3 regions of the Leuconostoc sp. DB-1 genome follow, and region 3 is predicted to be linked to each of the others. Evidence: riboswitches for the same ligand, from Rfam matches in the RefSeq annotation. Region 3 holds a riboswitch; each other region holds the start of a gene.

Region 1 (11,314 bases), 430 kb from region 3:
TCCATTCACAAGCGAAAAAGAACACAGTGAAATAAAAAATACGAGCCTAGCTCGTGTACATAGATAGCAATAAAGGGAGTAATGAATAATATGAGTGATAAATTATGGGGTGGTCGTTTTACTGCTAAAGCTGCAGAATGGGTAGATGAATTTGGTGCTTCAATTCACTTTGATCAAAAAATGGCAGCTGAAGATATTGAAGGTTCGATAGCACATGCGAAAATGCTTGGCAAACAAGGCATTATCAGTCCGGAAGAATCAGAAAAAATCGTGGCTGGTTTGAAAATCATCAATGAAGAACTCATTGCTGGAAAAATTGAGTTTGACGTTAAAAACGAAGATATTCATATGAATATCGAATCATTATTGACCGAGAAAATAGGTCCGGTGGCAGGAAAATTGCATACTGCTCGTTCCCGTAATGACCAAGTGGCCACTGATTTTCATTTGTGGGTCAAGCATCGTTTGCCCCACGTTCTAGAATCTCTAACTGAATTGCAAGAGGAGTTGTTAACTTTGGCGACAACTCATGCAGGAACCATCATGTCTGGGTATACGCATTTGCAACATGCGCAGCCAATAACTTATGGTCACTATCTTCTTGCTTACTTTGAAATGTTTCAACGTGACTATGAACGTTTCGAATTTAACCAAAAGCATACAGACATTTTGCCGTTAGGAGCAGCGGCATTAGCCGGGACAACTTTCCCGATTGACCGTGAATTTGTTGCTTCAGAACTGGGTTTTGACAGTATTTATCACAACTCATTAGATGCCGTGTCAGATCGTGATTTTGCTTTAGAATTCTTGTCAAACGCCGCTATATTAATGATGCACCTTTCCAGAATGGCAGAAGAGTTAATTTTGTGGTCAACTTACGAATTTAATTACATTGAACTATCAGATGATTTTTCAACTGGCTCGTCAATTATGCCACAAAAAAAGAATGCTGATTTTGCTGAATTAGTTCGTGGAAAAACAGGAAGAAGCTATGGCGCATTAATGGGTCTGTTGACAACGATGAAGTCATTGCCACTAGCCTACAACAAAGATATGCAAGAGGATAAAGAGCAGGTCTTTGATATTATGGATACGGTTCTAGCCTCTGTTAAGGTGTTTACGGGTATGCTAAGTGGCTTGACGGTTCATAAAGAGCGTATGCTGGCCACAACACAAGATGATTTTTCGAATGCGACTGAACTAGCGGATTACTTGGCCACTAAAGGTGTACCATTCCGTGAAGCCCATGCAATTGTGGGTCAATTAGTCTTGACAGGTATTCAATCAAAAATGCCATTACAAAAAATGTCTCTGTCTGATTTGCAAGCCGTAGCCCCACAAATAGAAGAAGACATTTACGAAAAACTACAATCTGAAACAGCAGTTAACCGACGCACTTCGTTAGGCGGTACGGCTGTTGAAAATGTTAAAAAAGAAATTGTAAGAAATAAAAAAGTTTTGGAGGCAAGGTAATGCATTCACATTTTCAAGGAAAATCTTTTCTTAAAGAAATTGATTTTACAAAAAAAGAGCTAGAAACATTCATCGATTTGGCTGCGCACTTCAAGTATTTAAAGCAAAATAATATACCGCATAAATACCTTGAGGGCAAAAATATTGCCTTGTTGTTTGAAAAAACTTCAACGCGTACGCGTTCTTCTTTTACCGTTGCTGCAAATGACTTAGGCGCTCATCCGGAGTTTCTAGGTAAAAATGATATTCAATTTGGCAAGAAAGAGTCCCTGGAAGACACAGCAAAGGTTTTTGGGAGCATGTACGATGCAATCGAATATCGCGGATTTTCGCAAGCTACAGTGGAAGGATTGGCCACTTACAGTGGCGTGCCAGTCTGGAATGGGCTGACAGATGATTGGCATCCAACACAAATGTTAGCTGATTTTCTTACCATTAAGGAACAACTAGGCCACATAGCGGGTATTACCTTAGCCTATATGGGTGATGGTCGAAATAACGTTGCTAATTCTCTGTTGGTAACAGGGGCAATATTAGGTGTTAATGTGCATATTGTATCACCAAAAAGTTTGCAACCAAGTGAAGAAATTCTAAATATAGCCAACCAAAAAGCTGCTGAATCAGGTGCAAAGTTGCTTGTTACAGATGACATTGATGGTGGCGTAAATGATGTTGACGTCTTGTACACGGATGTGTGGGCTTCGATGGGTGAAGAAGATACGTTTGAAGAAAGAATAAAGTTATTATCACCTTATCAAATTAACGCAACATTAGTCAAAAAACAAACAACGAACAGGTAATTGTGTTACATGATTTACCAGCATTTCATGATTTGAATACTAAAATGGCGCAAGATATTTATGACAAGTTTGGTATTAAAGAGATGGAAATCACTGATGAGGTCTTTCATGCTTCATATGCGCATCAATTTGAGCAAGCAGAAAACCGGCTACATACAATTAAAGCTGTCATGGCAGCAACTTTAGGAAATATGTTTATTCCGGAGCTGAATTAAAAATAGCAACAAGAAAAAGGAGCCTAAATAATTAGGATCCTTTTTCTTGTTGCTTTGAATTTCTAATGAAATAACAGAAAGAGGTCACTTAAGTGGTCGCCAGCGCCAATCTTCTACTTCGGGCAAGTCCGTTCCCTTTGACCTAGTATACGCAACGTGTAGGTCGAGCTTATCGGTCATTTCTTGCACGAGGGCTGCTTGCTTGGTGCGAATATTTTCTGGCAAGAGATTAATAGCAGCTTTAACTAAATTAAATCGATCAATTTTGTTAAGAACACGCATATCAAATGGTGTTGTAATGTCACCAACTTCTCGGTAACCATGAACTGCTAAGTGGTGATTGTGTCGTTTGAAGAAAATAGATTCAATCATTGGTTCATAGCCATGGAATGCAAATAATACTGGTGTGTCAGTAGTGAAGTAAGCATCAAATTCATCATCACTTAAGCCATAGCTGGCATCGGCCCGTAGTTTAAATAGATCCAATACATTGATGTAACGTATTTTTAATGATGGTATGTGTTCGTGCAAAATTTGTATTGCTGCTAAACTTTCTGTCGTTGGTTCAGAACCAGCTGAAGTAATAATAATATCAGGTTTTTCACCTTTGTCAGTACTTGCCCAATCAATGACACGTAATCCCTGCGTAACAAGCTGTTTGGCCTCAGTAGGTGAGAACCACTGTAAGCGGGGATGTTTGCTGGCCACAATATAATTAATCTGTTGCGTTGCTTGCGCAGCATGTTCAAATGTTGCGACCAAGCTATTAGCATCCGCTGGGAAGAACTCGCGAATGAAGTCTGGTTGCTTTTCATACAACATTGTTGTTACACCAGGATCTTGGTGTGAGTAACCATTATGGTCTTGTTGGAAAACAGTTGAATCAGCAATAATATTTAATGCCGGCACGTCCTTACGCCATGAAACGTCATGAGAATGATTCAACCACTTAAAATGTTGCACAATCATGTCATCAACTTCACGAATAAAGACCTCATAACTGGCAAAGAATCCATGACGACCGGTTAGCGTATAAGCTTCAAGCATCCCCTCATCATAATGCTCTGATAACATAGAATCAATAATACGGCCTTCAGGTGCCATGAATTGATCATTAGGTTCTTTGATTGGTAATAGCCATTGGCGATTAGTTGTTTCAAAAATGTCTTGGAAACGATTAGAAGCTGTTTCATCTGGGCCAAAGCCACGGAAGTTAGTAGGATTAAGTTTGATGATATCACGCAAATAGTCACCTAACAAAATAGCATCTTGAGCTAAGTTATTGCCTGGCTGATTATTTTCTACCAAATAATTGTCAATGTCAGGTAAAATTAAAGGTTTGATAATACCAGCATTGGTGACCGAATTATTGGCCATACGTAGCTCTTTTTTCGGTAATACTTCTTGGATAGATTGTGTTAACTGACCGTTTTCATCAAATAATTCATCCGGTTTGTAAGATTGTAACCAATCAACCAGTTGTGGTATATATTCAGGATGATTTTGGTCAGCAGGAATTGGAATTTGGTGTGCACGAAATGAATTTTCAATTGGTTTGTCATCCCAAGTTTTTGGCCCTGTCCAGCCTTTAGGTGAACGTAAAACAATCATTGGCCAAAGTGGTCGTGTAATCTCTTCATTTGTCTGCTGAACGGCTTTTTCTCTAATGTCTTTAATCTCAGTAAATACTGTGTCCATGGTTTTTGCCATTTCTTCATGAACTTGCATAATCGGTTTGTCAAAAGAACTTACAAAGTAAGGGTGCCATCCCAGACTGTGGAAATACTCGGTTAGTGTTTCATCAGATTCTCGAGAGAGAACTGTGGGATTCGCAATCTTGAAGCCATTTAAATTCAAAATTGGTAATACAGTACCATCATTTTTAGGATTCAAAAATTTATTAACATGCCATGAAGTGGCTAGGGGTGCTGTTTCTGCTTCACCATCGCCAACAACAACCGCAGCAATGAGGTCTGGATTATCCAATACAGCACCAGCACCGTGCAAGATAGAATAGCCTAAAGCACCACCTTCATGAATCGATCCAGGTACTTTAGGATCAGCATGTGAAGCAACGCCACCGGGGAAAGAGAAACGCTTAAACATTTTCTGCATACCCGCTTCATCCTGTGTGATTTCTGGAAATGCTTCGGTATAACTACCATCAAGATAAGCATTTGAAATCATTACTTGTCCGCCATGGCCAGGCCCCTCAATGTAAAACATATTCAAATTAAATTTATTAATAGCACGATTTAAATGGGCATAAATAAAGTTTTGACTAGGAATCGTGCCCCAGTGCCCGATTGGGTGAATTTTAACTTGTTTTGCCGTTAACTTTTCCTTAAGCAATGGGTTATCTAACAAATAGAGTTGTCCAACTGACAAATAATTGGTAGCTCGCCAGTAGGCATCTAAATTGTTCAGGTAATCTGTTGAATCGATATTCATTTGATACTTCCTCCAATTTGTGACAACGCATACACAAAGTGCATGCTACGATTGCGTAAAAATATTGCAAGATATAAAATTAACTTTGCAAAGTATAGTGAAAAGTTCAGAAATAAATTGATAATTAATCTGAACCTGGCGAACACCAATTCATTATCAAGCCGTGTTTTTACATATTCATCGTAAAGGTTGTTTTTTAAAAAGTCAATACCAATACATTAATTGGTACGACCCAATTAATGTATTGGTATTGACTTTTATGGTTATAATCGCGTCATAACGGGAATTAACGTCTTAAAATTACTATTTGGTAAAATAATTTGTTTGCATACTTCTGAACAAGTGTGTTACACTCGATTTTGTTATTAGTCGATTAATTAACATACTAGGGGTGCTTTTAAAAAAGCTGAGAGAGAAGAGATAATCTTTGAACCCTTTGAACCTGATCTGTAGCAAGCAGCGTAGGAAAGTATGAATATATGATTTTTTTGCAATCATATAAACAGCCATACTATATCTAAGAGCGTTTGCAATATAACTGTTATTATTGCAAACGCTCTTTTTCTATGTGTTGAAAATTTAGGAGGCAATTTTGTGAATCAACGTATTTTTTTGGCGGCACCTTTCAAACAACTTTTGAATCAAAACAATCGAGTCAATACGGAAACTACACAGGCACTGCAGCAAGTAATGCAAGTGTTAGAAGATAAAGGAATGTTTGTGGATAATGCGCACAAACGAGAGAATTGGGGATTAGAAATGATGACCCCCACTCAATGTACAGATGCTGATTTTAATTCCATAAAAAATTGTGATATTTTAATGGCTTTTCCGGGTAGCCCAGCATCACCAGGTACCCATATTGAAATTGGCTGGGCGTCAGCATTTCATAAAAAGATTATTTTGCTTTTAAAGAATGATGTTGACTATGCATATTTGATACGTGGTCTTGGTGTAATTGGGGACGTAGAGTATATCTATTACGAAGATATGAATAGTTGCCTTTCACAAATAAGTAATGTGATAGACAATTATCTACAACACAATAAAGTATTGTCAAAGTAGCGTTGAATGAGGGAGTTGAGTTAAATGACAACATATGAAACCTTTGATGATGCCTATATAGCCGAACTAAATGAAATATATCATCATGCAGAATTTTTCAATGAGCCCAGAGGATTTAGTAGTCGGGAAAAATTAGGTGTTAATTTTAAAATTGAAAATCCCGTACAGAGAATTGTATATAGCCAAACGAGAAAAACAAATATTATCTTTAATTTTGCGGAGGCATTGTGGTATCTAACAGGAAACAATAGCTTGTCTTACATCAGCTATTACAATAAACGAATGCCTGATTATTCAATGGACGGGCAAATACTAACCGGTACGGCATACGGCAAAAAGCTGTTTCATTTTGGGGAACAAAACCTAAATCAATGGCAGAACGTTAAACAAGAACTGCTAAATGATGCTGATTCGAAACGAGCGGTAATCCAAATATTTGATGCACACGAATTAACAATTAATCAAAATTTAGATGTATCTTGCACATTGGGATTGCAGTTCTTAATTAGAAATAACCAACTTAATATGGTGGCTTACATGCGAGCAAATGATGCGTTTCGAGGCATAGTAAGTGATATTTTTTCATTCACCTTTATCCAAGAATTTATGGCACGAGAGTTGAATCTTAAAGTTGGAAAATATTACCATAGCGTGGGCACAATGCATATTTATGAACCTGATAATCAGTGGGTGACGCATGTGCTCAATGAATCAAATGATCAAACATTTATCTCTCCTAAAATGCCACAAGGAAATAATTGGGCGATGGTACATGAGCTAATGCATTATGAAGAAAAATTGAGAAAAAAAGAATTAACAATGAATTGGGTGGACATTCAACAGACTGAGTTATCGTCGTATTGGCAACAAATATTGGCCTTATTTAGTATTTACCAAATGATTTATTATCACGAGGAAGTGGACCAGGTGTTATTTGACCATCTTTTGCCAGTATATCAACATCTTTTGCTGAATAGATGGCCAACGAAAATGAGTAGAGGGATGGTGTCCAATGACAGAAAATTTATTTAAGGATGAAGTCGTGGCTAATCAGTTTAACGACTATAATGACGTATTAGAACAGGTTTTGGGATATAATTTTGTTTTGTCGATTTTGAAATCGACTCAAGCAAAGAAAATATTAGACTATGGATGTGGCCCTGGAAAAGTTTCGCTGCGTTTAGCAAACCAACTATCAGCCGATATAGTTGCGGTTGACGAGTCTGCTAAAATGATTGAAATTGCGAAAAGAGAGCGTAAGCATCAGCAAATTGATTATAAAATTGTTAAAAAAGATAATTTAGATTTTATCTCTGATAATTCAGTAGATGGTGCGATTGCGTGCTATGTTTTTATTAACAATCAGTCTGAACAACGAATTTTAAAGATTATGAGGGAAATTTATCGAACATTGCGACCAAACAGTCACTTCATCATTTTAGATACTAATCCAAATACCACGGGTGTACCATTTTCAACTTTTCAAAATGGTGAACCGGGGAAATCTTATAGTTATGGTGAAGAACGTGTTGAAAAGTTGAATCTGGACTCGCAAGAAAAACTTATTTTGCATGATTTTAACTGGCCAAATCGTATGTATGAAACGAATTTAAAGCGAGCAGGATTTAGTGAAATTACAGTTCGGTATCCAAAGTTAGAAGATTTTTCAGCAGAACAAATCCAACAAATAGAACAAGAGTATCACTATAAGAGTTGGTTAAATGAAAAAACACAAGCACCATTTATTTTATACCAAGCTATAAAAAAGTAGATTTTTCGAGGAACAAAAAAAGACCAAAGCATTTGTTTTGGTCTTTTTATTATTTTATTTTCAGTTTTGAAACTAAACTAGCATCGGGCGTAACATATAGTGTTTGCTGTCCTTCAAAAATAACAAAACCTGGCTTTGAACCATTTGGTTTGCGCAGTTTTCCGGCAGGTAAATAATCGACGGGGACATTGGCAGATTCACGCGCCTTGCTGAAGTAAGCAGCGAGCTTTGCGGCCTCAATAAGCGTTGTATCTGAAGGATTAGAATCATGAATAATAACGTGTGATCCTGGTATTTTTTGGACGTGTAACCAAATATCTCGACGATCAGCTTGTTTTAATGAAAGTCGTTCGTTTTGCAAGTTGTTTTTACCAACTTCAATCAACGTACCATCGGAACTTTCGAATTTATCAGGTTTTGATACCTTTGGTTTTTGTTTATTTTTCTTATTGGCGCGAATGTATCCCTCAGCGGTTAATTCGAGGCGGATATCTTCTACGTCCTTTGGAGATGCAACATCTAATTGTGCGACAATATTATTAAAATAATCAATTTCTGCGTCGGTCAACGCAATTTGCTCATTAACAAAATCTACGGCCGTACGTAATTTACGGTATCTGTTGAAATATTTTTCAGCATTTTTCAGACCGTTTAGTTTAGGATCTAAGGGGATTTCTAGTAAATTATTATTATCATAATAATTTTCAATAGATACGCTTTTCATTCCTTTTTGAACGAGGTGAGGGTAGGTAATTAACAAATCGCCTTTGACTTTTAACTCATCAGCATTTTCAGCGTCTTCAAGTGTTTTTAATAATTTCTTTCGCTTAGCCGTATTTTTTTTCAATTCGTTTTTAACAACCCGAACGAGGGTACCGGCTTGTTGGTTGACACGTTCTCTTTCAGCTTTTCCGATGTAATAGGCGTCAAGCATGGTGCCTAACGTTGGAAATTCTTCTTGTGACACGCTGTCTTGCAACCAGTCAAAGGCAGAGTAGCTAAGAGAACCATCTTTTGAAGTGAAAAGTGTGGGGGCGAGATGGTCAAAATGAGCCAACCATTCACGCGCATGCGCTAATTGATCACCTGCCTGATTAATTGCTCGAGCCAATGCTTCCGCGGATTCTCTTCCGAATCCCTGATACGTTTTTTGAATGTATTTAGGCCATTCTTCGAGAGGTGTATCTAGGATCATTTGAGCTAAACCATCTAGCCCTGCAGTAAACGGATTCTTCAAATTCTGGGCAGGAGGCAAAACATAAGTTGCACCAGGAATCAAAGAACGGACACGATTTTGGTCGGCAGGAACATGTTTAATTAGTTCCAGGATACGGGCATCACTTTCACGAACTAAAAATAGGTTTGAGTGGCGTCCCATCATCTCTAAGGTTAAGCGGATTTCTTGTATGTCCCCTAATTCATTACGTGCATTAACGTAAAAATTAATGATACGATCATTTTCAACTTGCTCAATTTTTTGTAATTTAGCGCCTTCTAAATAGCGTCGTAAAAACATTACGAAGTTTGGTGCAGTTTGCGGGTTTTCGTAGGGAATACGTGTGATTTGGGCACGTGCGTAGCTGGGATGAGCACTCAGTAGGAGCGGATAATTCTGCCCATTATTACGGACCACGAGTACAATTTCATTTGGATAAGGTTGGTGCACCTTGGTGATGCGGCCACCTGTAATTAAATCATTTAGTTCATGCACAATCGCGTGCGTAAATAGTCCATCTAAGGGCATTCTGTGTACTTCCTTTTATCATTTGTTGCAGCCGAGAAAATATTTATATCATAGTTACAAACGTTTTATTTGTTTAATTTATCATTCTTTAATTGTATCACGTAATAATAGCGGAGTTGGCTCACTTCTAATATTCGTATGCATAAAAAAACAAACTACTTAACCTGGAGTAGTTTGTTTTTTTTGATTTAAATCAATGGACAGGCAAGGGGCTGCTTGTCTCGATGGCGGAAACGATTTCTTCCAGTGATTGGCTACCAAAAATAACATTATCGCTATTATTAATAATCATCGCGGGTACACTCATGATATGATATGATTCGCGTAGTTCAGGGAATAATTGCAAGTCAATCATTTCGGCAGTTACATTATCATTAATTGCGGCAATGTGTTGGCAAGCAGCCACAACATCTGGACAAAAATGACAAGTTAATGACACACCAATATTCAGATCTATTTTTGGTAAACGCTGTATACGTTGGACAAGCTCTGTATCAATTGTTTGACCAGGCCCAGCAATATTATAGAGCGCTAGAACTAGAGAATTTAACTCATGTCCGGTAGGAATACCACTAAATTGAATTCCAGTATCTTCATCATTGTCAGTAAGCAATCTAAAGTTTGGCATATGGTGAACATGATATTTGCTTTCTAGTTCAGTACTAGTAGGTTCCATTTTAAATTTCAGGTGGCTACTTAGTTGGCTAAACTCTTCCAAAAATGAGGAAAGTTCATGACTTTTTGATGAGTCGTCTGTCAATTGATGCAGGGTAACATCTTGCGTAAGTTTATCAAAAATAGGTTGTAAGGCTTGTATAATTTCTTTTGCGAACCACTGTCCAGTGTGAGTAGGAAGGGCAGAATGATCAGTTGCATCAATAGTACTTGTAGGTCCTTTAGTAACGTCAGTTTTTGGAGCGGACACTGCGGAACGGTTAACCGGAATATTAAGCCTGTGCTTTTGTTCTGACACAAATAGCTCTGCACTAGTAGCGGCATTGGCACCATCAGAAGCCGCCGTGACGATTTGTCTAAGTGGCTTAGAAATGATATCCCCAGCAGCAAACACCCCCGGAATATTCGTTTGACCCTGGGAATCAGTCACAATATATTTGTGCTCATCCAACATAATATCATGTTGGAACATTTTTGTTTGCGGATCTGTGCCTACGTAAACAAAAATACCAAATGTATTATCACCATCAGCAACATGGTAAGTAGTTTGCTCACTTGTTTTGTTGTTAATAAAGGTTGCATCAGTTAAGTAGTTTTGACCAGCCACCGTTTGAATTTCTGTGTTTGGCCAAATGGTGATATTGGCGTTGAGGCGTGCACGATCAGCAGTTAGTGGCGGGCAAGTAAAGTCATTAGATCGCATCACAATGGTGACGTGACGTGCAAATCTTGTGAGGTAATCAGCTTCTTCAGCAGCAGCATAGCCACCACCGATGACGAATACTTCTAATCCACTAAATAATTCACCATCACAAGTTGAGCAATAGGCCACACCACGGCCTCGAAAATCTTGCTCACCTTGGAAACCAACTTGATGAGGTTCAGCACCTGTAGCAATGATGATGCTACGTGCATGGTAAGTATCTTTTTTACCAGTAACTGTTTTTATGACCTCATCACTAAAATTGTAATCAGTCACGGTATCAAAAACGAATTGAACACCAAAACTTTTTGCCTGTTGGTGCATTCTATTGACTAATGCTGTACCATCAATTGTTTCAACAGCAGGATAATTTGCAACAGTTGAGGTTGTTGTGACTTGCCCACCAATTTGGTCACC
Region 2 (11,314 bases), 110 kb from region 3:
TAGATTTACTTGCACCAACAGCAATATAGGTAATATCCGTTTTTGAGGCCTGTGCTGTGACGGGTGGTGTATCACCAGTGCGCGCGTAGTCAATACTACCACTTGCTAATGCTTGCATCTCAGCAGCACCATCAGCAAATTCGCGATAAACAATTTTGTAGCCTTGTTTTTTCATATTTTTTATAAGTTCACCATGTTGCTTAGCAATATCAATTGGATCACCTTTTTGGTAACCAATCGTAATAGTTTGCAACGTTGTTTTTTTCTCGATTGTTTGTGTATAACCATAAATGGCACAAACAGCCCATAAGAACAAAAAAATAACTAACATTGTTTTTCTAACTAATTGCGTCATTTTATTTCCTCGCTAGCGGATAATATGAAACTTTGAACCGTTTCAGTTGCCTCGGTTGAATAGTTACGATCATTACTCTTGCGAATGCCATCTATAATCAATCCCAAATGCCCGTCTTTAACAGCTACTACTCGATCCCCTAGCTGTACAGCCTCTTGAACATCGTGCGTAATTAGAATAGTTGTTAAGTTGGATTCTTCAACAATCTTGGCAATTAGACGCTGCATCTTTAAACGTGTTAATGCATCTAAGGCCCCCAATGGTTCATCTAACAAGAGAATTTTAGGTCGTGACATAAGCGCCCGAGCGAGTGCGACACGCTGTTTTTGTCCACCAGATAGCTGTTGTGGATATGATGTGCTTTTATCGCCAAGTTCAACCTTTTCGAGAAGTGTTAACGCGTAAGCATTTACATCCTTATTTTTGCTACCAAAAGTAACATTATCTATAACAGTCATCCATGGTAGCAAGCGTGAATCTTGGAACATCACACGAGCAATTTCATTTTTATCTGTTAATGACTTGTTATTAACGCTAATCTGACCAGAAGTTGGCTTTTCTAGGCCTGAAATTAACCTCAAGAGTGTTGTTTTACCACCACCACTTTCCCCTACGAAAGAAACGAACTCACCCTCCTGAATATCAAAATTAATGTTTTTTAGAACTTGTTTTTCCCCATATGTTTTACAGATGTTATCTAATCTTATAACTGAGTTCATATATCTATCCTTTTTGCCAATTTAATAAGATGGTTTCAAAACTTAATGCAATCCAATCAGATACTTTACCAAGAAAAGCATAGATAAGGATACTTAAAAAAATAGTCGGCATATCTAAGAATTGCTGCGCATTTGTTTCCATATAACCAATTCCTGAACTAGACGAAATTGTTTCAGACACAATGAGTGTTGTCCACATAACTCCTAAAGCATAGCGAAAACCCATTAAAATTGAAGGCAATGCACCTGGTATAATAATTTTCATTAACATCTGTTTTTTACTTAGGCCATAGGAAGAACCCATTTCAATTAGGCTCTTATCAATAGAACGTATGCCATGAAAAGTATTGATATAGATAGGAAAAAATACGCCTACCGCGACTAACGAAATTTTTGCACTTTCTCCAATACCCAACCAAATAATAACTAATGGGATTAATGCTAAGTGGGGAATATTTCGAATCATTTGAATTGAGCTATTAAAAAAACGCTGCGCAAATAATGAAACGCCATTAACACTCCCAAATACAAAACCTAATGTGCCGCCAAGCAACAATCCTGAAGTAGCTCTGTACAACGAAATACTCATATTTCGCTGTAATTCACCACTTTGGATTAGTGTGATACATTTACTTATGACCGCTACAGGTGTTGGCAGTAATGACTCATCAATTAAATTAATACTAGTAGTTACTTGCCATGTGACTAATATTGCAATAGGCAGTACGAATGGAATTAATATCTGATTTCCAGTCTTACTCCTGTACTTAATACTTGACATGATCGTTCTCCTAACCTTTTTTGACAAAATACTTACGTTCTACCTAGAATAGATCGTTACTTTTTGTAAGGTAATTCTATTCTTCGTATATTAATTGAAAAACAAAACTGTTCAAAATAACATGCACTTGTAATTTGTGATTTTTACGTCCAGTGAATTAAAAAAGCAAGTAACATCAAAGTTACTTGCTTTTTCATCTATATATACGCTAATTGATACAATGCTTGTTGCAATACTAATTGGCCATTTACTAAATGCTCAGATTTTGTGTTTTCCGAAGGAGAATGACTATTGCCTTTAATACTAGGGACAAAAATCATTGTGGTAGGCACATATTTTGCAATAATTTGAGCATCGTGTCCAGCACCAGAAATAAGCGACTGGTATGCTGAATTATGATATTGCGCAGCCAAAGCACTGTTATTTGCCAATTGATCACTTAATTTAATGGCATTCACATCCGTCATAATCGTCAAAATACTATCATTCAATTCCGTCAGCTCTTTAACAGCTGTGAATGCATCATCTAACCTTTTTTGGCTTTTATGTCTTAAATCTAATGAAAAATCAACTTCACTAGGAATAACATTAGCAGCATTTGGTTGAACTCGTATTTGTCCAATTGTGTATCTCAACGCTACAAATTCATCTAAAACCGCATAAAGCTGATGAATCAATGTGACTGCTTTTTTCATTGCATCACATCTCATATTCATTGGCGTTGTCCCTGCGTGATTAGCAACACCGTAACATTTGATCAATAGCTTTTTCTGACCAACAATATCAGTCACTATCCCGATATCTTGTCTTTTTTTCTCTAATATTGGTCCTTGTTCAATATGCAACTCAATAAAAGCGTGGATCAGACCAGTCACTTTTAATTCAGATGCTAGTTCCTTTAATTGAGTAACAGCATTTTGACGTGCATGATTAAAAGATAAACCTTCATGATCTCTCAGACCGTATACTGTGTCTTCTAACTTATTCATGAGATACCGTGAACCTGTAAAAGCTGTATTAAAACGTGACCCCTCTTCTTCCGAAAATGAAACAGCGATCAATGGTATTTTGGGACGACCAAATTTTTTCATTAATGTGCCAATTGATATCAAACTCGCTAAAGTCCCATAAATACCATCTAACGGACCACCATTAATTACAGTGTCCATGTGTGATCCTGATAATATGAATGCTCTTTGGCCTAGGTTTTTTCTGTTGTTGCATAGACATTTCCAATATCGTCAACAAAGGTGTAAAGACCGTAGTCACTAGCAATCTGCATATACTTTTTTTGCGCTGCCAACCAATTTTCATCATATACACAGCGCGTCACACCATCAAAACTAGTTAAACCAATTTTTTTGAATTCGTTTAGTAAAGATACTATATTTTTCATAAGCGTTCAGTCTCGTTCAGCTTCATATTTCACAAAATTAAAACAAACTAACGACGCCATCAATAATAATGCGGCAACATAAAAACTAATGCTCATACCTTTCGTAACATCAATTAAGAAGCCAGTCATGATTGGTGCAATAATTGATGCAATCATCCCCAAAAAATTATAAATTCCAAATGTCATTGCCAGCTGCGAATTTTTAGCATTAATCTTAATGGTATACAATAGCAAAGGATCTAATGCCATTTTTCCTGTTACCCCATAGACTAGCAAAGACAGTAACAAGACCATATCATTATTAATCGTTACGCCGACAATCAGTGAAATTGCCGACAAAGGAACTAAAATACATATCAATGTCTTAGTATTTTTCAAATAATCATTTATTCTAGCAAACAATAATGCACTTGGAATGGCGATAAACGGCACAATGGATGCTACCCACCCTACATTTGTTCCTGAAATATGCCGATAATCTATCAAGTATAACGGTAACCAAGTAATCATTACAATCTGCCCATAAATTGAAGCAAAAAGCATCAAGTACGTACATGACAAATTACGTGTAAATAGCGCTTTGATGTCGATTGACTTAATTGCAGTCTTAGAATGATTTGGTTTAGTTGATGCATTAAACGGCTTGTCTCGTATAACCAATATATACAGAAGTCCAACGATTACAGTCGGTACGCTGATAGTGATAAATGGGGTAGACCAATGAAAATGAAGCTGTAACACAAGAATACTGGATAATAATGTGCCAAGAATTTGCCCAAAGGCCTGTCCAGAATTAATTAAAGCTGTTCCAAAAGTTAACTTGTTTTTCGGTAATACTTGCGAGGATAATCCATACGATGCGCCATAGAAGCTTCCTTCACCAATACCCCCCATTGCTCTAGTAATTAAGAATAGTCCAATAGTTGTGACTAATCCAGAAAATAAGGTCATCACACCAAAAAATATGAAACCAAGTCCAATAATCCATTTTTTACTAAAGTAGTCTGCTAAGGTAGAAAAAGGCATTTGCACGATGGTATACGTTAAGAAAAACAAGGACGAAATCAAACCCAGTTGGCTATGATTCAAGCCAAATTCTGACTGAATAGCTGGCATAACAGGATTTAATATTGTCCGGTCTGCATATATGAATATCCAACCAAAAAAATTTAATAAAATAATAGTGACCCAACTATTATGCCGTTTATTTATTGGGTCTATCGTATTTTCCATGTGAGTTCCTTTTTGAATTCATCCTAAGCAGGATTACTTACTCCTGTTAGCGTTGAAGACGGTGAAGCAGATCCATCTAATACCCGGCCAGGTTTTGCTAAATAAGCTTTACGCCCGGCATTGATTGCTAATTTGAATGCTTCAGCCATCAAAGGAATATTTCCAGCAGTTGCCATTGCTGTGTTGGCCATAATGGCATCTGCCCCCATCTCCATAGCTTCAGCAGCTTGACTAGGTTTTCCGATACCCGCATCAATTATAATTGGCAAGTCAATCTCATTAATAAGAATTTGAATCAAATCTTTGTTGGACAGGCCCTTGTTGGTTCCAATTGGTGCTCCTAGTGGCATAATTGCCGCCGCTCCCGCATCGGTTAATTGTTTGGCTATGTTTAAGTCGGGCAACATATAAGGCATTACAATAAAGCCCTCTTTGGCCAGAACTTCTGTTGCTTTTAATGTTTCGTAATTATCAGGCATTAAGTATTTTTTATCAGGAATTACTTCTAATTTAATAAAGTCACTACCACTTAATTCACGGGCAATACGAGCAATTCGGATAGTTTCTTCAGCATTTGTGCAGCCTGAAGTATTAGGTAAAATAGTGACATTCTCAGGAATATAGTTTAAAATATTTTCCTTGGCGTCATTGGAACGTCTCAATGCCATTGTTATTATCTGAGCATCAGCATTTTTTACTGCTGAATCAATTAATTCATAGGAATATTTACCGGATCCTAAAATGAATCTTGAAGTGAATGTATGACCACCAATGGTCAAGGTATCAGTATTTTCTTTCATTACTATTAGTTTCTCCTAAATTTATAAAGCCACTTTACCGAGTATTAGCTGTAAAATGACATTTGCTTGATGACCAGCGCACACAAGCACTCTTGGTGCCATCAATCCTTCTACTCCAGCACTAATGTTATCCCCACAGATGTATACATTTTCGCTCTGTTGTCTCGTTTTAATATTATTTGGACTATGAATTCCAGCTAACCCGTTGCCCATAACAAGCGGTTTATTTGGAAAAATTTCACGAGAACTACCTAATAGGACTGCTTTACTATGCGGGTCATCAAATGCCTCACATATGATATCACTATCACCAAATAGAGCTTCAACATTTTGCGACGTGACTCTTTCTTGAATTGTTGAAATTGTAATAAATGGATTGAACTCTAATATGTTTTGTTTTAGCGCAATTACCTTTGGTACATTAATTTGACTCAATTTAAATTGCTGTCGATTCAGGTTACTCAACTCAACAGCATCAAAATCAATCAAAGTCAAATGCCCTACTCCTGCACGCGCTAATGCGATGGCAATATTAGAGCCAAGTCCACCGGCACCTGCAATAGTCACATGGGCCTGTGCAAGTTTTTCTGACGTTCCTGGCACATTGCGTTGTTTCATATCTTCATATACTTCTTGAACGCTGTAACCATCAATATTAATTTTGTGCATAAGACTTCCTTTAACCTCCACCTACAAATGAAATAATTTCAATTTGATCGTCATTATGAATAAAAGTATCTACAAAACGTTCACGTTGTAAAATCTTACCGTTGTGTTCAACTACAATGTTTTCTAAAGCAGCATTTTTGTCATTGAGCAGTTGTGCAATTGTTTTTCCAACGTACTGATTCTCTACAGAGCCATTTATCTTAAGCATTACCTAGGACCACCTTTCTCTAGTTTTTAAAGTACTTGGTCAAGTTCTTTAATCGTGTCGGATACTTTGTCCGCTATATTTTCGGCACACATAATTTCGCTAACCATCGCCACACCATTGATTTCAGTATTTTTAAAGTTGTGAATTGTATGTTCCTTGATACCACCAATTGCAATGACTGGTATGGAGACAGTTCGTGTAATCTCCTTTAAAGTTTCGATTGACGTAGGTTTTGTGATTACCTTGGTCTTAGTTGGATAAATAGCGCCAACTCCTAAATAATCTGCCCCCTCTAGTTCAGCCTGTGTGGCTCTCATGACACTTTTAGCAGACACACCCAAAATTTTTTCTGGACCAATTAAACGTCTTGCGACTGATATCGGTAAGTCATTATCGCCAATATGGACACCAGCAGCATCAACTGCTTGACAGATATCTATTCTGTCATCAATAATCAATGGAATTCTGAATCTGTCAGTAATTTCTTTCACTTTCGTTGCCAGTTCAAAATACTTATGCGTGGTAACCTCCTTTTCTCTTAGCTGAACGATTGTGACACCGTTCTGACATGCTTTTTCAATTCGACCTAAAAACTCTTCATCAGAATAATCGTATCGATTTGTGACTAAATATAGCTTTAGCACCTTAGTTATATTTACATCCATGGGCTCCTTTTCGTAAACCTCCTGATAATATATTTTTGAAATTTTTCAATACACTGAACCTTTTTAAATTTTTCAAATAAAAAAGCTGTTTTTTTTGCGCAAATAGGTACGCAAAAAAACAGCTTAATAAAAAATCTATTAATCACATCTTCCTACGCAGATTTTAATCCGATCAGGTTCAATGGGTATTTCTCAGCCCTCGCGGGCACCCCAGACATACATATATAATTTCATGAATACTATAACATTTATTTTTTGTAAACACAAGAAACAATTGCCTAGTAAATCAAAGTAAACAAAAAGCGCTACCTCCGGAGAGATAGCGGGTAGGTAGATAGATACTACCCAGTTGGTCTTAACTAATATAGCACATTATTGCCAAGCTTGCAATAATTCATTAATTGTCAGCTGCCCAGGAGCACTTCCTTGTGTCCCATCAAGTACTGCAAAGGTCATTTCTGACCCATATTGATATCCCTCGATACGGCTACGTTTACCTATCTCTCCCATGCTCATCGTGATTAATGGTTGCGAAATATTGACGTTCTTAGTTGTTTGCAATAGGTAATCAACGTCTTTTTCGGATTCAGGCATGACAGCCAATTTGATAATATCTGCTGAAGTATCAGCCATATCACTGATTAAAGCTGGCAAATTTTTAGGGGTAGATTCAAAATCGTGGTATGACAGTAATACTGGAACATTGGCTTTATTGGCTGCGTCCATAATACTTTGTCGTATCGGCTCATCTAATGTATATTCAACATCAACAGCTGCAAACGGAAACCCCGAATGTAAAGCAGTAATCATAAAAGTGGCATACTCGGTTGGGCTCATTTCACCACGGCCACCTTGTGTAACCGTACGATATGTTAACAACACCGGAAAACCACCAATACTATTAAACACCGTACCAGTTAACTCTTTAATAATTTGAACATTTATTTGTGGCCAATTAGCCATGAATTCTTGCTTGGCATTATCAATTTCTGACAACATTTTCGCTTCTGTCATGGCAGAAACGTCTTTTTGCGCCAATTCACTTTGTGCCCCAACCTTAACTTGTTGCCACATAACCGCCTGACTAAAGTCATCTGCGATGTAATCTGCCCGCCATTCAACAATGTCTGGATTTTGTTGTTGTAGTTTTTGAGCGAACGGACTAATTTTGTCCGTAGGTCCTAAAGTTAGGGGGACTGCTATAATCGGTTTATTCGTACTGCTAGGTATGTTTAATAGTTCTCTTAATGTCATAGGACTCTATAGACGATCCAAACCATCTGAGGCTTTAATTGTTGCCTAATTTGGTATTTTTCGTCACTACTTTCAGGTAATTTTTTGAATTGTTCTTCAGAAACAATTGTAAACCGATTTTGTTCTTTTATAAAGCTCTGTAATGCAACAATTTTACTTGGTGCAAACATCACTGACGGCCCCCAAGCATTATCTAAATTCACAGAGGTTAAATATCTTTTCATTAAGCCTTCTGTGGCCGCATGGACTATTGCTACATTTCGCTCAAATTGGGTATTTTCAATCACACTCATCGTCATTAAGGGTAGCGAAAATGTTTTTTCAATTGCAAGCTGTGACCAATTTAAATAATTAAAGTCGGCCCAATTTAAATCTGGTTCCTGATTAGACTTAAATGCAACTGGTAAAATTATTTTATCCCCTTTATAGTCACTTAGATGTAATAAAACTTCTTCAAAACTATTGTGCAAAATTAGGGTTTCGTCCGTTAAATAATATTGTGCTGCCTGTTCAGAATCTGTGCCACTTGGTCCTAATGTGTGAAGTTTCATAAATCACCTATTTAATTGCCTATTCTCTTTGTCAATGGCAGCCTGCATCAAAATGGTCATAATACCATCAATCATGTCATCTGTGATATCTACAGAAGTACTAAAATCTGATTTCAATTCCTTACGTAACTTTAACATACGATCCTGTTGAATCGTTGGTATACCAAATTTTTCTTTATAACGAGCCACTGCTTCAACAATCTGAAAACGTTCCGAAATAATTTTAAAAATTTGACGATCAAATGCATCTATCTGTGAACGCAATTGTAGTAGTGCTAGTTCATCCTCATTAGCGCTAAATAAGGCAATAATCTCAGCTGCAATACGCGCCGGTGTTTTACCAACTGTTTCTACGGTGAAATTGGCAACTTCTTCGTACTTTGGGTCACGTTCCTGCCATAATGCAAAGAATTCCGCCGTCGATTTTTCTTGAAGTAACGGGCGCTGTCCTTCAAGAATTAAGCGGCCAATAGTACTTTCTAAATTGCCATGTAAATAAATAATTGTCGCTGGAGAATGGCGAAGAATTTCTAAGTTTTCTGGTCGTTCCACTACACCCCCGCCCGTGGCAACAACACCATCAAATGTTTGTACATTATTTAAAACTTTGGTTTCTAACTCACGGAAGCCGGCTTCGCCACGTTCTTCAAAAATTTCTGCGATTGATTTACCGGCAGCACGTTCAATTTCAGAATCAATATCTACGAACTTTGAATGATGTTGCCGAGCAATTTCCTTACCCACAGTCGTTTTCCCAGCACCCATAAACCCAATAAGCATTAATGTATCTGGTTCTTTAATCATAATTTTCTCACTTTAACAATAAATTTTTTCTTGACTCCTGTGCTGACGAAATTAAAGTCATCAAAGTTGATGCATCATTATCTTCAATTGCTTGAGAAAATAATTGTAATTGCTCGATTATCAAGGACTGACTAGTTAATATTGCTTCTTTGTTGCTTAACAATACATCAGTCCATAACTTTGGATCACTTTCCGCTATGCGTGTCATATCTTTGAAGCCACCAGCAACATACTGTCCAAATGTCGTTGAATCGCCCAGCTGGTTAGTGGCAGTATTCATTAATGCAAAAGACATAATATGCGGTATATCACTAATTACAGCCATCAGCTCATCGTGTTTCTTGACTGAAATTGGCATAAATTTAGCGGCAATCGGTTCAAGAATTTCCTGCAACCTACGAGCATTAGAAATTGAACTTGAAATTAAGAAATAAGGCACATCTTGATACAATTTTTCATTTGCCCACTCAACACCGCTCCGATGAGTACCGGCCATAGCATGCCCACCAACGAAATGAATATTTTTTGGTGTCAAAACTGCTTCAGCCACATCCATAATATCTCGTTTTGTCGATCCTGTATCCGTAACGATTACCTCTTTTTTTAGAGATAGTTGAGATAATGAACGAATCATTTCTTCGATATAAGTTACTGGTGTGGCCAAGATAATAACATCAGCATGAGATGCAACATTTACTAAATTAGAAGCTGCCTCAAAAACAATACCATGATCTTTTGCATAGTTGAGCGACTTTTCATTAATATCAACACCTATTACTTGGTTTTTTGGCTCTTTGTTTAAAATTTTGGCTAACGATGCCCCCATTTCGCCAAGACCCACAACAACGATATTTTTCATAACCATTCTCTCTTAATTGAGGACACATCTTCTACAAATCCAGGATACGACACACTCATAGCTTCTTCACCGGTTAATACTACATCCCCTTCAGTAATGAGAGAAGCAATCACGTTCATCATACCAATGCGATGATCCCCATGTGAGTCAAGTAGTGTTGAGCCATTTGACGTGTGCAAGAGCGTTCCACCATGAATAACCATACCATCTGGATTCTCATCAATATCAGCGCCCAATTTAGTTAGCTCACTAATGACTGTCGAAATTCTGTCAGTTTCTTTTACACGTAATTCCTCTGCACCACTTATAATCGTGTCTCCCACAGCTTGTGTAGCAGCTAGAGCAAGAATGGGCAGTTCATCAACTGCACCAGGAATATCCTCAGCAGTAATTGCAATACCGTGTAAAGTTTGTGCTTTGACCGTGATATCAGCCAACGGTTCTCCATCAGATGCAATCGGTTTCTGAGTAATTTCTGCACCCATCCGTTCAAGCAATTTAATCACACCATCACGCGTTGGATTGACACCGACCTTTTTAATGGTAATTTCCGAGTTTGGTGTAATTAAACCAGCCACCATGAAAAATGCAGCACTTGAGATATCCGATGGTACTAAAACATGCTGACCGCTTAGTTTTGACTGCTTTTTAACAGTAATTACACCGTTATCTGTTTTAATTTGCCCACCAAACTGACGGAGCATGCGCTCTGTATGATCTCTTGATGGTAGATCTTCGATAATCGTTGTTTCACCCTCAGCTTGTATGCCCGCTAGCAAAATAGCACTTTTGACCTGCGCTGATGCTACCGGCATATGATAAGTAATACCATTTAGTTCAGTATTGGCCTTAATTACAGCTGGTAAGAACTCGTCATTAGATAATTCAAATTGCGCATTCATCATTGACAACGGGTCGGCAACACGACGCAATGGTCGCTTGCTCAGTGATGAATCACCAAAAATATTCAGATCAAACGGTTGCTTACTTAGCAATCCCATGAGGAGACGAGTTGAAGTT
Region 3 (11,314 bases):
TTTTTTCCTGAGGGCGAGCGTTTTTTTGAATTCGTTCTACCTCATCATTTAGGTCTGGAAAATACATTTCAAGTCTTGCTAGAATTATTTTAAACATTTCACCAATGGCAATTGTATTGTCATTTAATCCGTGCACAACATTATTGTTAGCCATGATTAAATCATCGAGATAAGTATGCAATATTTTTGCTGCGCTATCTTCTTCAATTTGGCGCGCATAGTTAGTTATCAACTCTCTCAACAAGTCATTTGATGTAACGCCCTCCCGTTTGGCACGTTTTTCGATTACGTCTAATACGTCTGGATTCAATCCACGTATATCTTTTCTAACTGTATCCATGAAAACTCCTAAATATATTTTGATAATTGTGAACAGGTTAAGAGGGAATGGCGGTACGCAGTACCTTAGCCCCGCCGTGCGGGCATTCCAGTGGCGGTAAGGATTTATTTTGTCTGTACCCTTTCTGTACCTTATCTGTACCCTTTCTGTACCCAGGTTTTGTTATAAAAAATAGCCCATTAGGGAAATTTCTTTAACTATTTAGAATTACAAATCTGTTGTTTTTGGTAACAATGATTTGCCATCTTCAACTTGCTTTTTCGTCCTTTGATATTGAGTAATATTTGTCTTAGCACGTTGAATATTTTTTTGTGCATCACTGATTTGTGTTCTTATTTGTGTAATGGCATAGCGAGCATTATCAATGCTAGCTTGAGTATCTGAGTCATCAGACTGGGCGAGTATTTTTTGATACTTTTTGATGGAAGCCTGTTGTTGATCAATGGCTTTTTGATATTCAACAATCGCGTGCGTATTCTTTGAAACCAGTTTTTGTTGTGCCGAAATTTTGGCATCACTTTCGCTAACTTCAAGTTCCTTTTGGCTGGCAAATGTCAGAGAATTTGACTTAGAAACTTTGTCACGATTGATGATGAATTTGCCGCTTGCGGTATTACTTTTTGCGTTAGTTTTCTTTGCACTTGAACTATCAGCAACTACGCTACTTGGCGCTTCGACTGTGGCAGTATTGATGCTTTTATCATGAGCTGTTAATGTTACAGCATTGAAGTTATGACTCAAGTTTTTAAATTGGACCACGAGTGTATTATTTGATGTTGGCACGACACGACCTGTCACTTGATTGCCACCATGATCGGTCATAGCAGTGAATTTAATTTTGCTAATATCAACCAAATCTTGATCAGAAACAGCTCCGTCAGAGATTGTATAATGCAGTTCCAAAACACCATTATTTTTATTAAAAACACTTTTTGTTAGACTAGCGGTTTTGTTCAAAGTGCCAAATGAAACTGGTGTATTTAACTCCGTACTTGGCAAATTTGAGGGGCGTGGTGTAATATTAACCATCACGGTTGTACTAAAAGCTATCAGGATAAACAGACTAAATATTGCAATTAAATTGCGCCGCTGATGTTCCAAAAACCAAGTACCGAAGCGACTAAATCTTTGAAAGATATTTCTAAATTTATCAGCTATTGTGATTATTGCAGTCATTGTCCTACCCCTCTACATACTCAAATGCATTGCTGTTAAAGTCAGGATATGGTGGCAAATCCTTATCTGTCACATCACTATTTTTACTGTCAGCAACTTGTGTTTGAACAGCTACTTTTTCTGATGACGTATTAGATTTATAGATGCGGAATTGTGTCACTTGATTTTGCATAGCATAAATTTTTTGACCAGTATTTTTATCGGTGTAGTTGTGATTGCGCATCACAAATTCAACCTCAACTACTTGACCAACATCAGTCACATAATCACGAATCAATTCTGCAGTTTTGTTAAAAGCAACATAATCAATGTAAGTTGCTTTGCCATCTTTTAAATCATTAATGGCTAATTTGAAGTAGGCAATCTTGGTTTCATTTTCACCTCTTACAGTGAAGTTTACATCACGAACTAAACGTCCTACGTGGTGATTAATTTGCATAATAATTTCTCCTTTTTTGATCCAGTAAATTAATAATCGGTGTCAGTTGTTTGGCTAAATAGTCTTGGATATTAGTTGGTAGTTTAAACACGGGGATTTGGTTACCAGCTTCAGAATAATGAATGCCTTTCAGGACTGTACAACCGACATAATGATTACCTAAGCAATCGTCAAACAACTCACCTTTGACTTTCATCTCACTTGATTTTAAGCAGACAAAGGCTTGCTTTTTTGTTGGTTGAACGAGATTATTTTTTAATTCTTTAACGAGAATAACGACATATTTGGTTTGTTGTAGTTCTTGTAAACTTTTCTCATCCAACAGCGTTAACTGTCTGACTTTCATAATCTCTCCCTTTCGTTCTTGCAGCTTCATGAAATGGTAAATGATACCGTTCCATTAAGTTTTTGATAGCCTTAATTGATTGATAAGAGGTACGGTATAACCTCACTGCGCCATCACTTTCTAATTCATGATTTTCAATTGCTTTGATCACTTTTCGGCTGAGTTCACCTGATGAGTTAGCCACAAAAAGTATGTCTGCGTTGAAAAAGTCTACTGCAATAAATACGTTGTATTGGTTTGCCATTTTGTCTCTCCTCTCTCCAATTTAAAGTTAAAATCCTGATGCTAATTGACTTGTTGTGATTGCAATCTTCAAACGATTTTCAAAGCCACTAGTGAAATATTTGCCATATTGGCTGATATCAATCAGATGGTCGTGCATGTAATCTACTTGTTTGTAACCAACGCTCAAAAGGAACTGCTTGATGGCAGCCACACCTTGTAATTGCTTTTGCAAAGTCAAAACAGAATTACCTTTTTCAAGTTCGGTCGTCAAAAAGTGATATCCACGATCAAGAGCACGAACGACAATTTCTGCTTGTTGGGGTTCATTCAAAAGTAAATCAGGAATCAGACTTTGGACTACACTTCTTAATTCAGGATTGGTTTGAATAATTTTGCCGATTGCGATAAATGATTGTTGAGATTTTTGTGAATTGTTATTATCAGTTACTTCATCCTCATCAAAAGAATTGGTTTCAGTTTCACTCAAATTAGTCTCACTTGACTGTCGTTTTGACTGTTCTTGAGCTGTCGTTTTGGAAGTTCTTGACCTGTCATTTTGACAGGTCCGGACCTGTCGTTTTGACAGTTCCTTGTCCCCCAAGGGACTAACCCTGTGGATAACTTCAAAATCAACATTTATGTTGCCAACGTAAAGTCTGTTTGGTTTATTTAACCCTTGTCGTTCTTCTTCAAGGAGCCCAAAATCTGCTAGTTCTTTTTTTAAACTAATGACTTTTTTCTCGCCAACACTAAGGATTGTTTGTAGGTCACTGTTTTTGTAAATCAAGTAAACATCACCATTTTTATCAATCCAATTATTCTTAATTGACAACAAGAAACGATCATGCAGAATTGCATAAGCCATTTTTGTTTCAAGTTTCATGTCGGCATAGAATTCATTTTCGAACAGTGCTTTTGGAATTTTGTAGAATCGTTCGTTAGTTTCGACTTGATTTCTACTAACCCGTTCCATTTTCCTGGGTGTATCTTGGTCATTTATCATCAGCAGTCCCCTCTAATGTCGCAACAATCTCTTCAAACGAAATATCCATGATTTTGTAAAACTTTATGAACGTCGTCAGTTTCGGATTATAACTTGGATCAGTTTCAGCTTTTGAAATCGTAGCCGTTGATAATTCTCCTTTTGATTTCACAGCTAATTCCAATTGTGTTAGTCTTTTTCTTTCCCGATAGGCTTTTACAATTGACCCAAAAGAATGTCTCATTTTGTTTCTTTCTCCCTTGTTTTAGTTGTCAATTTTCATTGATTTTATTACTAATAATTAACCGTCATGAAGACGGTTTTTAACAACTTCTTAATTTTTAGGCTTTTTTTAAGCAAAAAAATAAGCCCACACAGGGCTTATCAGCTTTTAAAATAACGAATATTACTAAAGCGTTACTTTATGAAAAATTATTGACTTTAGATTTCTTTAACAATCGTGAAACCCTTTGTGCGCCAACGTTTTACAAGCCTCTGTTACGTTAGATTTTGCACGGTACACTAAAAGACGAACGAGTTTATATTGAGATGTCAAGAAAAATAAAAGCAGCTATTTAAAATTATACACTATTTAAATTGGTGTTCTGAGTACTGCTAGTAAGATTTCATTCCTAATATTTGGTACCATGCTTGAATGCCATCATTCTAGCATGATCAAAGTAGTAATAACAACAACATGGTTATTACTACTCGGGCACCAATTCACTTGATTATTAAATGGACAATGTGGCTCATGCTACTAACATGATTCACAGTTACTACTTTATTTTATTGACACTCGGTTTTGTTCCATGTAGCAAATCATTAGATTCAGCAGAACATAATGATTGTTGATATTTAGACCCTGTAAGTGGCTTTTAATAAATAAAGGATCAAATTATAAAAAGCACAGCCCACAAAGCTGTGCTATTTATCTGTGTTTGTTTACTACACAAGCCATTTTTCTTCTTGATAAGCCATTTCCCAAAAAAGCACTTCATATCGCAGAGCGTTTTTAAAAATATTCATTAAGTGTGTTCGTTGGTCAACGGTTTGTTTTGCTGTTATACTATCAAACTTTTGAATTAGCCATTTAGTCAATGCGCTAAATTCAGGTGAGCTATACATCTCGATCCATTGACTATAAAGTACGTGTTTGGAACCTGGCGAGTGAGATAAGCTTTTGCCAATTGCTTCATAGCCCCACATACAAGGCAACAATGCTGCCAAGAGTTCTGCTTGTCCGCCAGTTTGAGAAACTGACAATAAATAATTTGTATATGCCAAAGTTGTTGGGGCTGGCTGTGCTGATGCCAAAGTTTCCTTACTAATGTTAAATTGGGCAGCATATTGCCGATGAAGCGCCATTTCATCCGTTAAGGTTGAATGAAGAATCGTTGAAAATTGCGTCATGCTCTCTAGGTCTGTACTTTTAAGCGCACCTAGGGCAAATATTTTGGCATAATCAATAAGATAAACATAATCTTGTATCATATAATATTTGAATTTCTCCACGGGTAAAGTACCCTCACCAATTTCTTGAACAAATGGATGTTTTAAATTAGCTTGCCAAACATCGCTAAGTTCTGTAAGAATTTCTTGACTAAATACCATTATTACTCCTTTTTAGTATGTGTCCACTCCGCAATAAAATGTGCTAAAGATTGACTGTACCGCACCAAACGCTCAATTGAAATGCTTTCATCAACAGCATGCGCATTATTTAAATCACCCGGACCATAAATGGCAGCCGGAATGTGCGCATCACCAAACCAGCCACCATCAGTGACACTGGTCGAAAAAGAGATGTTAGTCCTAGTTCCAAATGTAATCTGGTGTGACTTTAATAGTGATTGAACTGCAGCGTGGTTTTCATCTATTTCTAGTGCTGGGAAAATTTCACCTCGATCTTCAATCATAGAACTTCCGCCCCATTCAAAAATAGGTAAGTGATTTTGTAACCATGGATCGGCTTGCGCTAAACGAGTTACAAAGGATTCAATTTCTTTAGTGACAGATTGATAGGTTTCATTGGGATAAAAATGGACTGTTATCCATAAACGCGCTTCATCTGCTACGAAGGCTGCATGTCGTCCACCCTCAATCACTGCTGGATTAATCGTATTTGTACCAGCAGGAAACCCTGGGTACACCTTATTTATTGCCCAGTCACGTTCTAGCTCTTGTAAACCAATAATTATCTTGGCCATCTTCTCAATAGCGCTTGCTGCTCGCAAACCACCACCAGCATGAATCATTTTACGACGTAAGCCATCGTGATACGTTTGATCACTTTTAATTGTTATCCATCCCGTGATAACACCGCCTTGCCCTTGAACCTCTAAGTCACTTGAGTCTGTTACGAGTGCAAAGTCTGCTGTATAACCATGATCAATGGTTGATTTTGTGCCAGCTTCACCAACTTCCTCACCAATAACGGATTCAAATAATACTTTCCCTGGTAAAGAAATGTTTTGGTCATGTAAAGTTTTTAAGGCGAACAATGCCGCTGCTAGTCCACCCTTCATATCTGATACACCACGACCAATTAATCGATCATCCTGAATAACAGCCTCAAAAGGTGAAAAAGACCATTGCTCATCAGGGTTTAACGAGGCAACGTCAATATGTCCATTAATAATCAAGCTCTGATATGTCGAATCACCGTTTTTGGTTCCAACCACAATGTCATCGTTGTCATATAATGCCCATTGATCAATATCAAATCCTAAAGGCCGTAAGTAATCAGCAACAAAATTTTGAGCCTCACGTGTGTTACGTGCTGGTGGCGCTGGGGTCTCAAAAGCAACCAACTGCTTTACCAATTCTAATAAATCATCTTGCTGCGACGCAATTTGTTGAGTAACTTTTGTTAAATCCATGCTTTACCTCCACAAAAAAAGCACTTTTGCCAGCGGACAAAAGTGCTCAAAAATTGCTTTAAATATGTATTGCTAACAAGTTACTGTTGTATCACACAATTCACTTTCCTCCGCTGGCATTATCCATCTCAGGTTCAAAGGGTTCTTCTCAGCCAATTGGCGCCCCTAGTTATTTACTATTCAATTATTAACCGAGTATATCTTATTTTGCAACCTCTGTCAAAAGACACGCGTAATTACTTACATGAACCTTTGTCTATGTTTTACGGTTACGATGGTGTAATTGAGCATGATCTTGGGAACTGGAATAGCTCCTTTCACTATGACTTCAAAAATTGTTTTTTGCCGTAAGCGTTTTATAAATGCCGCCAAAGAATAATCCAACTGTGAACCCAGAAACAATACCATAAAAAATGTTGAAATTCATCTGAGTGTAAAGTACTGGATGGATAGCGAGAATAACGTTTAAAATATATTTTACTAGAAAATTGGTTAGCATAATAACTAAAGGTAAGGCACTACCCTCTTGAATTAATTGACCATCTTCAACATAAAAAGATCGTCGCATATAAAGTAAGTAACTGAACAAAAATCCTAAAATCAATGCCACCAGGTAAAAACTCAGCAAAGTATTTGGAGAAGCAAATTTGTTTACTACTGTATTTAGACCCCAAATAACGAAAATAAAAGGCATTATGATTGATCTTCCAATAGAAGCAGGACTGTCATTTATTAATGAGGTACCTCGTTTAATTAGTATAATTAAAACAACCCATACCCAGAACGGTGTGTTGTTAATGATTTCGAAAATAAATTTTAGTATATCAGCCATGATGATACTTCCCTTCTTTACATAAATTTTGGTTAGTATGAAATGACAATTTACACAACAAACCGGATCAACAAAATTTCTACATTAGAAATATCTTTCAACACTCAATATCATACTGAAAAATATAACTGTTGAGATAAGAATTACGACAAGAGGTAAAATACTTGACGACAGGTCAGTGTGTAAATGTAAGTGGTGACCATTTATATGTAAGGGAAAAAATCATCATCTATCTGGAGGGGAAAGTCAAAGGATTATACAATTGTCTCGTCCTCAAAAATCATTCACAAAATTTTTTTATCGTTCTTTCAAAAGTGAACATCGTATTTAATTCTTAAGCCAGTTATTCATTTTCTAAATGAAAGTGCTTAGCAACACAAAAATATAAATTATGTTAAACTCACATATAGTAAGGTATGTTCAAAAATGAGCCTAATTTGAGGAAATAAAAAATGAAAATATTTGTTATTGGTGCTAATGGTCGTGTTGGTCAAGAGTTAATCAAGCACCTGATTAATCAACATCACGAAATTATAGCTGGATCACGAAACCCCGAAAGGACAATGAAACACAAAAATATCACTGCGATCAATTTTGATTTACATGATGATATTGAAACCTTATCTCAAAAAGTTGAAGACATTGACGCAATTTATTTTGTAGCCGGATCGCGCAATAAAGACTTGTTACAAACAGATGCTTTTGGTGCAGTCAAGTCAATGAATATAGCTGAATCGAATGGTGTTTCTAGATATATCATGCTGAGCTCAGCATATTCACTTGAACCTAATAAATGGCATAATCCAGCAATGGCTGATTTGATGAATTATAATATCGCTAAATTTTTTGCGGATAATTATCTTGTGAAACAAACGAAACTTAATTATACGATTTTACAAGCAACTGCACTCGTAGACATACCAGGAACCAATAAAATTAGCTTGAATGATAAGGCGCTAACGAAGAATTCAATTCAAAATGTTGGCGCAACATTAGCGGACATTTTGAATCACAATTCAACAATAAATCAAGTTATAAAAATGAGTGATGGTGATACACCTATATTTGAAGCTTTAGAAAGCATCTAATAAGTCATGAAGTCTTTGATATAAGTGGATGCCCAACATAAAAATGTAATATGCCCAATACAAAAAAGCTCATCCATCCGGACGAGCTTTTTTACTTGTATCAATTAATGCCTCAACGGCTAATACAAAGGACGAATTAATAGAAACACCGAATTATAGATCAGTCAATCTTAATATTAGTACTTGATTGTTCAGTTGCTTTCTTAGGCAATTCAACGCGCAATTCGCCATTTGCGAATTTTGCTGTAATCTTGCTTGAGTCCACCCCTGGCAAATAGTAAGCACGGGACACAGATCCGTAGGTCCGTTCACTCTGCAAAATATTACCGTCATGATCAGTGTGATCCTTGAATTCATCACGTTTAGCACTAATCAAAAGTTGGTCATTCTTGTAATCAATGTTGATGTCGTCTTTGTTTACCCCAGCTAATTCTGCAGTAACGGTGAAACGATCGTCTTTCTCAATCACATCAGTCTTGATCGACTTTGGTAGTAAACGTTGATCGGACCAAGGATGCATAGCCTGATTCATAAAATCAAAAATATCATCAGAACTAAAACGTTGCATTAAATTGTTTGACATATTTACACCTCCATCAAATTTTTTATGTCTACAACTATGTTATAGTATCGTCTATAAATTTTGTCAAATGATACATACTAGTTAGCATTATAGATTGGATTGGTGGTGGCAAGGTATAAACAAAATGCATTTAAACATCAAAAAGTATCTTGTTAGAAACTGTACTTATTGTCATTACTGTCTTTAATATATTTTGAAATTAGTCCCTCTGATTCCAAATACTCACGGAATGGGACGAGTTCCTGCGCTTCGTATTTTTCTTTATAAGCATTAACAGTTTCTGCACTATACAAACTTTTATCTAACTTCAATGTTTCAACAGGGATTGGACGATCCTTAGTGATTTTTGCATCAATCACCACGACACGGCCTTTACCATAATAGCTAAGCGCTTCCTGAACGACGCGATCAATATCTTCAATGCGACTTACTGTCAATCCAATCGCCCCTTGGGCTTCGGCTATTTTGGCATAATCAACATCTGTAAAGTCAACGCCGAAGTTGTAGGTGTTAGTATCTTCGTACTTATTTTTGATGAAGCCATATTCCGTATTGGTAAAGACAACATTGATGACTGGTAAGTTGTAGCGAACATTTGTCACAACATCTGGATATGTCATTGAAAAGGCACCATCACCTATCAAATTCCAAACTTGACGATCTGGATAAGTGTTCTTGGCACCAATACCTCCCGGTAGACCAATACCCATTGACGCAAACAATGGTGACGTGCGCCACATATTTTTAGGTGTCATGTGCAAATGACGAACTGATAGCTGTGTTACGTTACCAACATCAATTGAGAAAATAGCGTTATCTGCTGCATGCTCATTAATTGCATTATAAACTTGGTAAGCTTGTAGGTCGCCCTCGGTCTTTTTTTCAAGTTTGGTCATATAATCGCGCCAGTTCTGTATATTTTTAATGTTAGCCTGCCACCAAGGTGATTCTGAAACCGAGGAAACCTTGGCAAGTATTTCATCAATTGCTTCACCAGCATCACCGAGGATGGCAACATCATTTTGGTGGCGTTTACCTAGCATTGCAGGATTGTTATCAATTTGGATAAACTTGTCAACGTTACGGAATGTCCCTTCAACTTCTGAAAATGGGAAGTTTGTTCCAACAAATAATACAGTGTCAGCTTCGAGAACAGCTTCGTTGGCTGGCTTCCACCCTACTCGGAAATTTGAACCTGCAAAGGCCTCAAAGTCCCAGTCAAAAGTTTCAAAGTTTTTACCGGTCGTGATAATGGGCGCCTTTATTTTGCGAGATAATGCTTGTACAGCTGAGCCATGACCCATGGTACCCACACCAGCATAAATAACTGGTTGTTTTGCTTGGTTTAATAGTTCAACAGCAGCATCAATATCAGCATTATCGACAGGTGCTGATTTGTATTCTTTATACTTTGGGCCTGATGAATACAGTGGTGTTGAATAAATCGAATTGGCATCAATTTGTGAAAATCCAAAATCTGCAGGTACTTCAAGAACAGCCACACCACGCTTGGCAATCGCCGTACGGATTGCATCATCAACCAAATGAGGCAATTGTTCGGCAGTAGCTACGCGACGATTGTAAACAGCGATACTTTCATACATTGGATTTTGATTTAATTCTTGGAAGGAATCCATGTTTAATTCACGAACTGGCTTTGACCCCAAAATTGCTAATACAGGCGTATTATCCATAGCTGCATCATATAAGCCATTAATCAAATGAGTAGCCCCTGGACCACCTGATCCAACAGCGACGCCTAATTTTCCACCGAATTTCCATTGCATCACGGCAGCCATTGCAGCAACTTCTTCATGTTTAACTTGCAAAAACTTAATATTATTTTCAGGATGTCCCATAGCATCCATCAACCCGCTTAATGTTCCGGAAGGAATGCCATATATAGTATGAACACCCCATCCTTCCATGACTTTCAAAGCTGCTAACCCAGCTGATATTTTTTATCTGACATTCTAACCTGGCCTCCTAAAAACAAAAACGTTGTAAGCGCTTTCATTATGATAACTAAATTGTATATCAACTAGGATAGAATATCAAATTAGTGAAGTAGCTAACAGTAATACTCGGATTTGAAGGAGCAAACATTATTCAATTAATTATTGTAATCACCCTATCTACCGAGGCTGAAGTGTTTATAAGACGAATAGTATAGAGCATATTGAATCTAAAAACAACTTTAGATGATAATTAATTCACGAATAAATTAGTTGGTGTTAACCGTCAGGCCAGTAGCCTGATGAATCATTGTCGCTAACTCTGGTATTTGAGATCGATATTCATCATTTAAACGAGCAATCTGCTGTGAATGAGTCGCATGTCCAATCCGATAATATTCAAAGAACACATTAACTTTTTTAGCATATCGTTGATTAACCAATCGTACTTCATAAATAGTATTAG

What was found. A riboswitch is a leader RNA that binds a small molecule or an ion and turns the genes downstream of it on or off. The one in region 3 is predicted to bind thiamine pyrophosphate.
Region 1: linked by a shared signal. The riboswitch ahead of HFP47_RS05815 (nucleoside 2-deoxyribosyltransferase) and the one ahead of HFP47_RS03540 (acetylornithine deacetylase) in region 3 are both predicted to bind thiamine pyrophosphate.
Region 2: linked by a shared signal. The riboswitch ahead of thiE (thiamine phosphate synthase) and the one ahead of HFP47_RS03540 (acetylornithine deacetylase) in region 3 are both predicted to bind thiamine pyrophosphate.

What each region holds. Positions count from the first base shown of each region.
Region 1 covers NZ_JABFNJ010000001.1:1,186,685-1,197,998, reverse strand. Annotated here, with positions in the region: gene HFP47_RS05835 (argininosuccinate synthase) at 1-35, shown strand, start outside; gene argH (argininosuccinate lyase) at 91-1,473, shown strand; partial or broken gene argF (ornithine carbamoyltransferase) at 1,473-2,488, shown strand; gene HFP47_RS05820 (phosphoketolase family protein) at 2,573-4,939, opposite strand; TPP riboswitch at 5,317-5,424, shown strand; gene HFP47_RS05815 (nucleoside 2-deoxyribosyltransferase) at 5,534-6,004, shown strand; gene HFP47_RS05810 (thymidylate synthase) at 6,029-7,036, shown strand; gene HFP47_RS05805 (class I SAM-dependent methyltransferase) at 7,017-7,775, shown strand; gene HFP47_RS05800 (NFACT RNA binding domain-containing protein) at 7,825-9,519, opposite strand; gene HFP47_RS05795 (FAD-dependent oxidoreductase) at 9,713-11,314, opposite strand, start outside.
Region 2 covers NZ_JABFNJ010000001.1:869,261-880,574, forward strand. Annotated here, with positions in the region: gene HFP47_RS04105 (aliphatic sulfonate ABC transporter substrate-binding protein) at 1-355, opposite strand, end outside; gene HFP47_RS04110 (ABC transporter ATP-binding protein) at 352-1,074, opposite strand; gene HFP47_RS04115 (ABC transporter permease subunit) at 1,079-1,855, opposite strand; gene HFP47_RS04120 (hydantoinase/carbamoylase family amidase) at 2,053-3,024, opposite strand; gene HFP47_RS10660 (hypothetical protein) at 3,057-3,251, opposite strand; gene HFP47_RS04125 (MFS transporter) at 3,258-4,484, opposite strand; gene HFP47_RS04130 (thiazole synthase) at 4,508-5,284, opposite strand; gene thiF (sulfur carrier protein ThiS adenylyltransferase ThiF) at 5,306-5,953, opposite strand; gene thiS (sulfur carrier protein ThiS) at 5,964-6,161, opposite strand; gene thiE (thiamine phosphate synthase) at 6,188-6,826, opposite strand; TPP riboswitch at 6,959-7,049, opposite strand; gene HFP47_RS04150 (type I 3-dehydroquinate dehydratase) at 7,199-8,080, opposite strand; gene HFP47_RS04155 (hypothetical protein) at 8,077-8,631, opposite strand; gene HFP47_RS04160 (shikimate kinase) at 8,635-9,435, opposite strand; gene HFP47_RS04165 (prephenate dehydrogenase/arogenate dehydrogenase family protein) at 9,443-10,294, opposite strand; gene aroA (3-phosphoshikimate 1-carboxyvinyltransferase) at 10,291-11,314, opposite strand, start outside.
Region 3 covers NZ_JABFNJ010000001.1:754,908-766,221, reverse strand. Annotated here, with positions in the region: gene HFP47_RS03580 (ribbon-helix-helix protein, CopG family) at 1-340, opposite strand, end outside; gene HFP47_RS03575 (hypothetical protein) at 548-1,516, opposite strand; gene HFP47_RS03570 (single-stranded DNA-binding protein) at 1,521-1,955, opposite strand; gene HFP47_RS03565 (hypothetical protein) at 1,945-2,301, opposite strand; gene HFP47_RS03560 (hypothetical protein) at 2,270-2,545, opposite strand; gene HFP47_RS03555 (replication initiator protein A) at 2,573-3,529, opposite strand; gene HFP47_RS03550 (helix-turn-helix transcriptional regulator) at 3,519-3,752, opposite strand; gene tenA (thiaminase II) at 4,457-5,122, opposite strand; gene HFP47_RS03540 (acetylornithine deacetylase) at 5,125-6,390, opposite strand; TPP riboswitch at 6,479-6,567, opposite strand; gene HFP47_RS03535 (DUF6622 family protein) at 6,719-7,222, opposite strand; gene HFP47_RS03530 (NAD(P)-binding oxidoreductase) at 7,675-8,310, shown strand; gene HFP47_RS03525 (Hsp20/alpha crystallin family protein) at 8,471-8,893, opposite strand; gene spxB (pyruvate oxidase) at 9,046-10,821, opposite strand; gene HFP47_RS03515 (hypothetical protein) at 11,118-11,314, opposite strand, start outside.